Regions from separate parts of the Streptomyces sp. P3 genome, predicted to be linked through region 1. Evidence: riboswitches for the same ligand, from Rfam matches in the RefSeq annotation. Region 1 holds a riboswitch; the other holds the start of a gene.
The links. Region 1 has a riboswitch for glycine ahead of gcvT (glycine cleavage system aminomethyltransferase GcvT). Riboswitches for the same ligand answer to the same signal wherever they lie in the genome.
Positions count from the first base shown of each region.

Region 2: linked by a shared signal. The riboswitch ahead of gcvP (aminomethyl-transferring glycine dehydrogenase) and the one ahead of gcvT (glycine cleavage system aminomethyltransferase GcvT) in region 1 are both predicted to bind glycine.

Region 1 is NZ_CP028369.1:490,663-494,236, reverse strand. Features, by position in the region: gene glyA (serine hydroxymethyltransferase) at 1-210, opposite strand, end outside; gene gcvH (glycine cleavage system protein GcvH) at 225-602, opposite strand; gene gcvT (glycine cleavage system aminomethyltransferase GcvT) at 713-1,831, opposite strand; glycine riboswitch at 2,022-2,121, opposite strand; gene C6376_RS02010 (AAA family ATPase) at 2,299-2,982, shown strand; gene C6376_RS02005 (enhanced serine sensitivity protein SseB) at 3,077-3,574, shown strand, end outside.
Region 2 is NZ_CP028369.1:4,988,696-4,992,269, forward strand. Features, by position in the region: gene C6376_RS22485 (DNA polymerase IV) at 1-1,043, shown strand, start outside; gene C6376_RS22490 (PRC-barrel domain-containing protein) at 1,080-1,451, opposite strand; glycine riboswitch at 1,562-1,657, shown strand; gene gcvP (aminomethyl-transferring glycine dehydrogenase) at 1,840-3,574, shown strand, end outside.

The DNA.
Region 1 (3,574 bases):
GTGCTCGCAGCCGCCGTAGTAGCGGCGGCCGGGGTAGCCCTCGGCGTACTTGTTGGTCAGGACCGAGCCCTGGGCCTCCATGACCGCGAGCGGCGCGAAGTTCTCCGAGGCGATCATCTCGAGCGTGGACTGCTGGCGGTTCAGCTCGGCGTCGACCGCGGCCGCGATCTCCGGATCGAGCTCGTGCAGGGACGTGTTCAGGACGGACATGCGACTACGACTCCTCAGCCGGCGGTGTAGGCGGTGTACTCGTCAGCGGAGAGCAGATCGTCCGGCTCGCCCGTGACGCGTACCTTGAACAGCCACCCGCCCTCGAAGGGGGCGGAGTTCACCAGCGCCGGGTCGTCGACGACGTCCTGGTTGACCTCGGTGATCTCACCGGAGACCGGGGCGTACAGCTCGCTGACCGACTTGGTCGACTCCAGCTCGCCGCAGGACTCGCCCGCGGCCACCGTGGCGCCCACCTCCGGGAGCTGGACGAAGACCACGTCACCGAGCGCGTTGGCCGCGTGCTCCGTGATGCCGACCGTCGAGACGCCGTCCTCGGCGACCGACAGCCACTCGTGCTCCTTGCTGTAGCGCAGCTGCTGGGGGTTGCTCATGGCCTGAATTCTCCTGTACGCGGGGGAGTGCTGATGAAGGGGGGACGGTCCCGGGCACGGGTGAGCAGCGCGAATACGCGCGGGGTCACCCGTGGCCCGGGGCCCAGTGTCTACTTCTGGCGCTTGTAGAAGGGCAGCGCCACGACCTCGTACGGCTCGTGGGTGCCCCGGATGTCCACGCCCACGCCCGGAGCGCCCGGCGCGGCGTGCGCGGCGTCGACGTAGGCCATCGCGATGGGCTTGCCCAGCGTCGGGGAGGGCGCGCCGGAGGTGACCTCGCCGATCACCTCGCCGCCCGCCACGACGGCGTACCCGGCGCGCGGGACGCGGCGGCCCTCGGCGACCAGGCCGACCAGGACGCGCGGCGGCTGCCGCTCGGCCAGCGCCGCCGCCTCGGCGAGCGCCTCGCGCCCGACGAAGTCGCCCTGCTTCTCGAACTTCACCACGCGCCCGAGGCCCGCGTCGAAGGGGGTCAGGGAGGTGTTCAGCTCGTGACCGTACAGCGGCATGCCCGCCTCGAGGCGCAGCGTGTCCCGGCAGGACAGCCCGCAGGGGACCAGCCCGACGCCCTCGCCGGCCTTGGTCAGCGCCTGCCACAGTTCGACGGCGTGCTCCGGCTTCACGAACAGCTCGAAGCCGTCCTCGCCGGTGTATCCGGTGCGCGCGATGAGCGCGGGGACGCCGGCGACGGTGCCCGGCAGGCCCGCGTAGTACTTCAGGCCGTCGAGATCGGCGTCGGTGACGGCCGCGAGGATGCCGGGGGACTCCGGTCCCTGGACGGCGATCAGGGCGTAGGCGTCACGGTCGTCGCGGACCTCGGCGTCGAACTCCTCGACCAGGTTGGCCAGCTCGTTCAGGACGTTCTGAGCGTTGGACGCGTTGGAGACGATCATGTACTCGGCCTCCGCGAGCCGGTACACGATGAGGTCGTCGAGGATGCCGCCGTCCGCGGCGCAGATCATGGTGTAGCGGGCGCGGCCCACGCCCACTGCGGCGAGGTCGCCCACCAGGGCGAAGTTCAGGAACTCGGCCGCCTCCGGGCCGGTCACGGTGATCTCGCCCATGTGCGAGAGGTCGAAGAGCCCGGCCCGGGTGCGGACGGCGAGATGCTCGTCGCGTTCGGAGCCGTAACGCAGGGGCATGTCCCAGCCGGCGAAGTCGGTCATCGTCGCGCCGAGCGAGCGATGCAGGGCATCGAGCGCGGTGTGACGGGGTGCGGTACTGCTCATCGGTCGTTCGTCTCCCAAGGCGACGGGGCCCTCCCGCGCGAGTGAAGCCGGACGCGGGGGGACGGCGAGGTCGTTCCTCCCCATCTGTCATCGGAACCTGAGAGGTTCGCCATGACCACCGCTGTGAGCGGGACATGGCTTGCACCGTGGGTGGGACCGCCGGCGACGGCGGCCCGCTTTTCAGATGTGCCTCGCCCGCGCGGTAACGGGGCCTGAGAGATTCAAGGGAGGGACTTGCTCCTTCGGCGCCCCAGCGGAACTGCTGCTGAGGACTCTCCCGCGCGGATTCAAACGGCCGGTATGCAGTTGGCGCGGCCATCATCGCACGGCCCGCCCCCGTCGCGGCAGGCCGGATCTGTAACCGGCTTGTGTCGCTACGCGCACGAAAACGCGAGGCGCCGCGCATTACCTTCTCTTTACGTGCGATGGGGAGAAGTAGTACCCGGCCCCAGGGGAGGACGATCACGGTGAAGAGGACGACCTCGGCGAGGACCACGGCCTTCGCGGCCGGCTCGGGCATCGCGCTGCCCGCGCAGCCCCGCGCCCGTACCCGGGGGGCGTGCTCACGGCAGCCCGCGCCCGTCGTCCGCGACCTGCGCGAGCGGGCCGGCCGCAGTCCGCACGGCCTGCTCTTCGGCCCGCGTGACCTCGTGGTGGTCACCGGTCTGCCCGGCAGCGGCAAGTCCACCCTGATGAAGCGCGCGGTGCCCGGCGTCCGCATCGACTCCCAGGACACCCGCGACCGCTGGGACGCCCGGATGCCCCGCCTCCTGCCCTACGCCCTCTACCGGCCGCTGGTCCGCCTCGCCCACTACGCCGGACTGCGCCGGGCCCTGCGCGGCGGCGGGGGCGTCGTGGTGCACGACTGCGGCGCCCAGGCCTGGGTCCGCGACTGGCTGGCCCGCGCGGCCCGCCGCCGCGGCGGCGCCCTGCACCTGATCGTTCTCGACGTCGGCGCGGACACGGCCCTGCAGGGCCAGCGCGAGCGCGGCCGCGGCGTCTCGCGGTACGCGTTCCTGCGCCACCGCCGGGCCGCCGCCCGGCTCCTGCGGTCGGTGGAGAAGGGCCGGCTGCCCGAGGGGTGCGGCTCCGCGGTCCTGCTCGACCGGCCCGCCGCCGACGTCCTGCGGCGGATCGGCTTCACGGGCTGAGGCCCGTCGGCCTCACGGGCAGCGGCGGGGCCGCCGGCACCCGCTAGCCTTTCAGTCACAGCAGAGTGAGCGGTTCTTAGCAGGCGGTAGGCAGATGGACTTCCCCCCGGCGGACTTCCCCGCGGACTTCCCGGCGCAGGCGCACCCCCATTCGCACGGCGGATGGCCCGGCAACGAGCTGGAGGAGGTGCTCTCCGCCTCCCTCGGCATGCCGGGAGCCGGCGGCCGGATCGTGGAGGTGCTCGGCCGCAGCTTCGTCTGGGTGCCGCTCCCCGGAGGCGGCGGCCCGCACAGCGGCCCCCTCGACCTGCCCACGATGGAACTCGACGGCCAGGTGTACGTGCCGGTCTTCAGCTCCGAGGAGCAGTTCCGCCAGGTCGTCGGCTCGCACATGTCGTTCACCGTCGCGCCGGCCGTGGAGTTCGCGCGGGGGCTGCCGCCGCAGGCGGGCATCCTCGTCAACCCCGACGGCACGGTCGGCGTCCCGCTGCCGCCGCCCGCCGTGGCCGAGCTGTGCCGGGCCGGCCGTACCCCGCTGGACGGTCCGGCCGCCGGCGGCCGGGTCCGTCTCTACGAGCCGGACTGGCAGGAC
Region 2 (3,574 bases), 4.5 Mb from region 1:
TGCGCGCGGACATACGGGCCGTCACCGGTCTCACGGGTTCGGTGGGACTGGCCTCCTGCAAGATGCTCGCGAAGATCGCCTCGGAGGAGGCGAAACCGGACGGTCTGGTGCTCGTCGAGCCGGGCACCGAGCGGCAGCTGCTCGGTCCCATGCCGGTGCGGACACTGCCGGGGGTGGGCCCTGCCACGGGGGACCATCTGCGGCGGGCCGGGATCACCACGGTCGACGAGATCGCGGAGGCGGGTGAGGACGAGCTGGTGCGCCTGCTGGGCAAGGCGCACGGCCATGCCCTCCACGCCATGGCGCTGGCACGCGACGACCGTCCCGTGGTGGCCGAGCGGGAGACCAAGTCCGTCTCGGTCGAGGACACGTACGACGTGGACATCCACGACCGGATCCGGGTGGGGCTGGAGGTGCAGCGGCTCGCGGACCGGTGTGTGCGCAGGCTCCGGGAGGCCCGCCTGTCGGGTCGGACCATCGTGCTGAAGGTGCGACGGTACGACTTCTCGACCCTCACCCGGTCCGAGACGCTGCGCGGGCCCACCGACGATCCGGCGGTGATCAGGGAAGCGGCGGCCCGGTTGCTGGACTCCGTGGACACCACGGGCGGGGTGCGGCTGCTCGGGGTGGGCGTCAGCGGTCTGGCGGACTTCACGCAGGAGGACCTTTTCGCGCAGGCCGCGGAGGCGCGTGCGGACGAGTCGGCGGACGGATCTGCGGAGGTGCCCGCGGCCGAGGAGCCGACGCCGGCGCCTGCCCATGCCGCTGTCCACGCCGAGCATCTGTGGCGTCCTGGGCGCGACGTGCGACATGCCGAACTCGGGCACGGGTGGGTGCAGGGCAGCGGGCTGGGCCGGGTCACGGTGCGGTTCGAGACGCCGGAGTCGGCGCCGGGCCGGGTGCGCACGTTCCGCACCGACGATCCGCAGTTGGCTCCGGCGGACCCGCTGCCGCTGGTGAGGCGAAGACCGGGAGAGGACGAGGAGGCGGCGGGCGGCACGCGGGAACTCTCGATGACGCCGGACAGCGGCACGGCGGAGTGAGACTGTTCGAGGTCCAGGGGCGGCGGCCTGCGGGAGTCAGCTTTCGTCGGTGCCCGCCAGGCGGCCGAAATCGTGGTCGGGCAGCGGGGGAGGGGCCGCCACGTCCAGACCGTAGTGGTGGTAGAGCTGGAGTTCCTGTTCCGGGGAGAGGTGGCGGCCGACTCCGAAGTCGGGGGCGTCCTTGATCAGAGCGCGGTCGAACGGGATGTGCAGGGTTCCCTCGACCAGCTCGCTGGGCTCGAGGGGGACGAAGGCGTCACGGGAGAACAGGCCCGTGCGGATGGCGGCCCACTCCGGCACGCCGGTCGCGTCGTCGAGGTAGACCTCGTCGACGGTGCCTATCTTCGCGCCGTTGCGGTCGAACGCCTTGCGGCCGATCAGGTTGCGCGGATCGATGTCGGTCTGCACGGGCCCTCCTCTTGGTCGCAGCTCGTCCGTAAGGACTACAAAAGAGCACATTGCGGCGAGCGGCCACTCGAGAGGCCCGTTGACCTCGCTGGTAGTCTGGCAAAGGCTGCTGACCCCGTGCGGGAGAGTCCTCCGGAGACCACCGGAGGCGCCGAAGGAGCAACTCCTCCCCGGAATCTCTCAGGCTCACGTACCGCACGGACGAGGTCACTCTGGAAAGCAGGGCGGGTGCCGACGGCGTCGACGGTGTCCGCTCTCACCGACGGTGAAAGCCGGTCGTCCGCGGGCGGCCGGTGAAGCTCTCAGGTTGAGATGACAGAGGGGGAGGCCGTCCGGGTACCCGCCGTGGTGACCCTCGAAGGTCGTGTCAGACCAGGAGGCCTCCGTAATGACCGCCCATCGCATTCCGCTCTCCGAGCTCGAGCAGGGAATCCCCTTCGAGCAGCGCCACATCGGGCCTGACCACGAGGCGCGGGCCAAGATGCTCGCGCACGTCGGTTACGGCTCGCTCGACGAGCTCACCGCCGCCGCGGTCCCCGACGTGATCAGGAACGCCGACGCGCTGGACCTGCCGGGTGCCCGCACCGAGGCCGAGGTGCTGGCCGAGCTGCGCTCCCTGGCCGACCGCAACCAGGTGCTCGACCCGATGATCGGCCTCGGCTACTACGGCACCTTCACGCCGCCCGTCATCCTGCGCAACGTCATGGAGAACCCGGCCTGGTACACCGCCTACACGCCGTACCAGCCGGAGATCTCCCAGGGCCGGCTCGAGGCGCTGCTGAACTTCCAGACGATGGTCGCCGACCTGACGGGCCTGCCGACCTCGGGCGCGTCGCTGCTCGACGAGGGCACGGCGGCCGCGGAGGCGATGGCGCTCTCACGGCGCATGGGGAAGAACAAGAAGGGCCTCTTCCTCATCGACGCGGACGTGCTGCCGCAGACCGTCGCCGTGATCGAGACGCGAGCCGAGCCGACCGGCGTCGAGGTCGTCGTCGCCGATCTGAGCGGCGGCATTCCGGCGCAGATCGCGGAGCGCGAGATCAACGGCGTGCTCGTGCAGTACCCCGGTGCCTCCGGAGCCGTGCGGGACCTGAAGGCGCTCATCGACCAGGCGCACGGGCTCGGCGCACTGGTCACCGTCGCCGCGGACCTGCTCGCGCTGACACTGCTGAAGTCGCCCGGTGAGCTGGGCGCGGACATCGCGGTCGGCACCACCCAGCGGTTCGGCGTGCCGATGGGCTTCGGCGGGCCGCACGCCGGCTACATGGCGGTGCGCGAGAAGTTCGCGCGGAGCCTGCCCGGCCGCCTCGTCGGCGTGTCCGTGGACGCGGACGGGAACAAGGCCTACCGGCTCGCCCTGCAGACGCGTGAGCAGCACATCCGGCGTGAGAAGGCGACGAGCAACATCTGCACGGCACAGGTGCTGCTGGCCGTGATGGCCGGGATGTACGCGGTCTACCACGGCCCCGACGGACTGCGCGCGATCGCCCGGCGCACGCACCGGTATGCCGCGATCATCGCCGCGGGGCTCGAGGCGGGCGGCGTCGAGGTGGTGCACCGGACGTACTTCGACACGCTGACCGCGCGGGTGCCCGCGAAGGCCGCCGAGGTCGTCGCCGCCGCGCGGGACCGCGGGGTCAACCTGCACCTCGTCGACGCCGACCGGGTGGCGCTCTCCTGTGACGAGACCACCGCGCGTGCCCAGGTCGCGGCGGTCTGGGCGGCCTTCGGGGTGGACGGCGACATCGAGTCGCTCGACGCGGCCGTCGAGGACGCCCTGCCCACCGGGCTGCTGCGGAGCGACGACATCCTGACCCACCCCGTCTTCCAGCGGCACCGGTCCGAGACGGCGATGCTGCGCTACCTGCGCAGGCTGGCCGACCGGGACTACGCGCTCGACCGGGGCATGATCCCGCTGGGCTCGTGCACCATGAAGCTCAACGCCACGACCGAGATGGAGCCGGTCACCTGGCCCGAGTTCGGGCAGCTGCACCCCTTCGCCCCCGCCGAACAGGCCCAGGGCTATCTGACGCTCATCAGGGAGCTCGAGGAGCGGCTCGCGGAGGTCACCGGGTACGACAAGGTGTCCCTGCAGCCGAACGCCGGGTCGCAGGGCGAGCTGG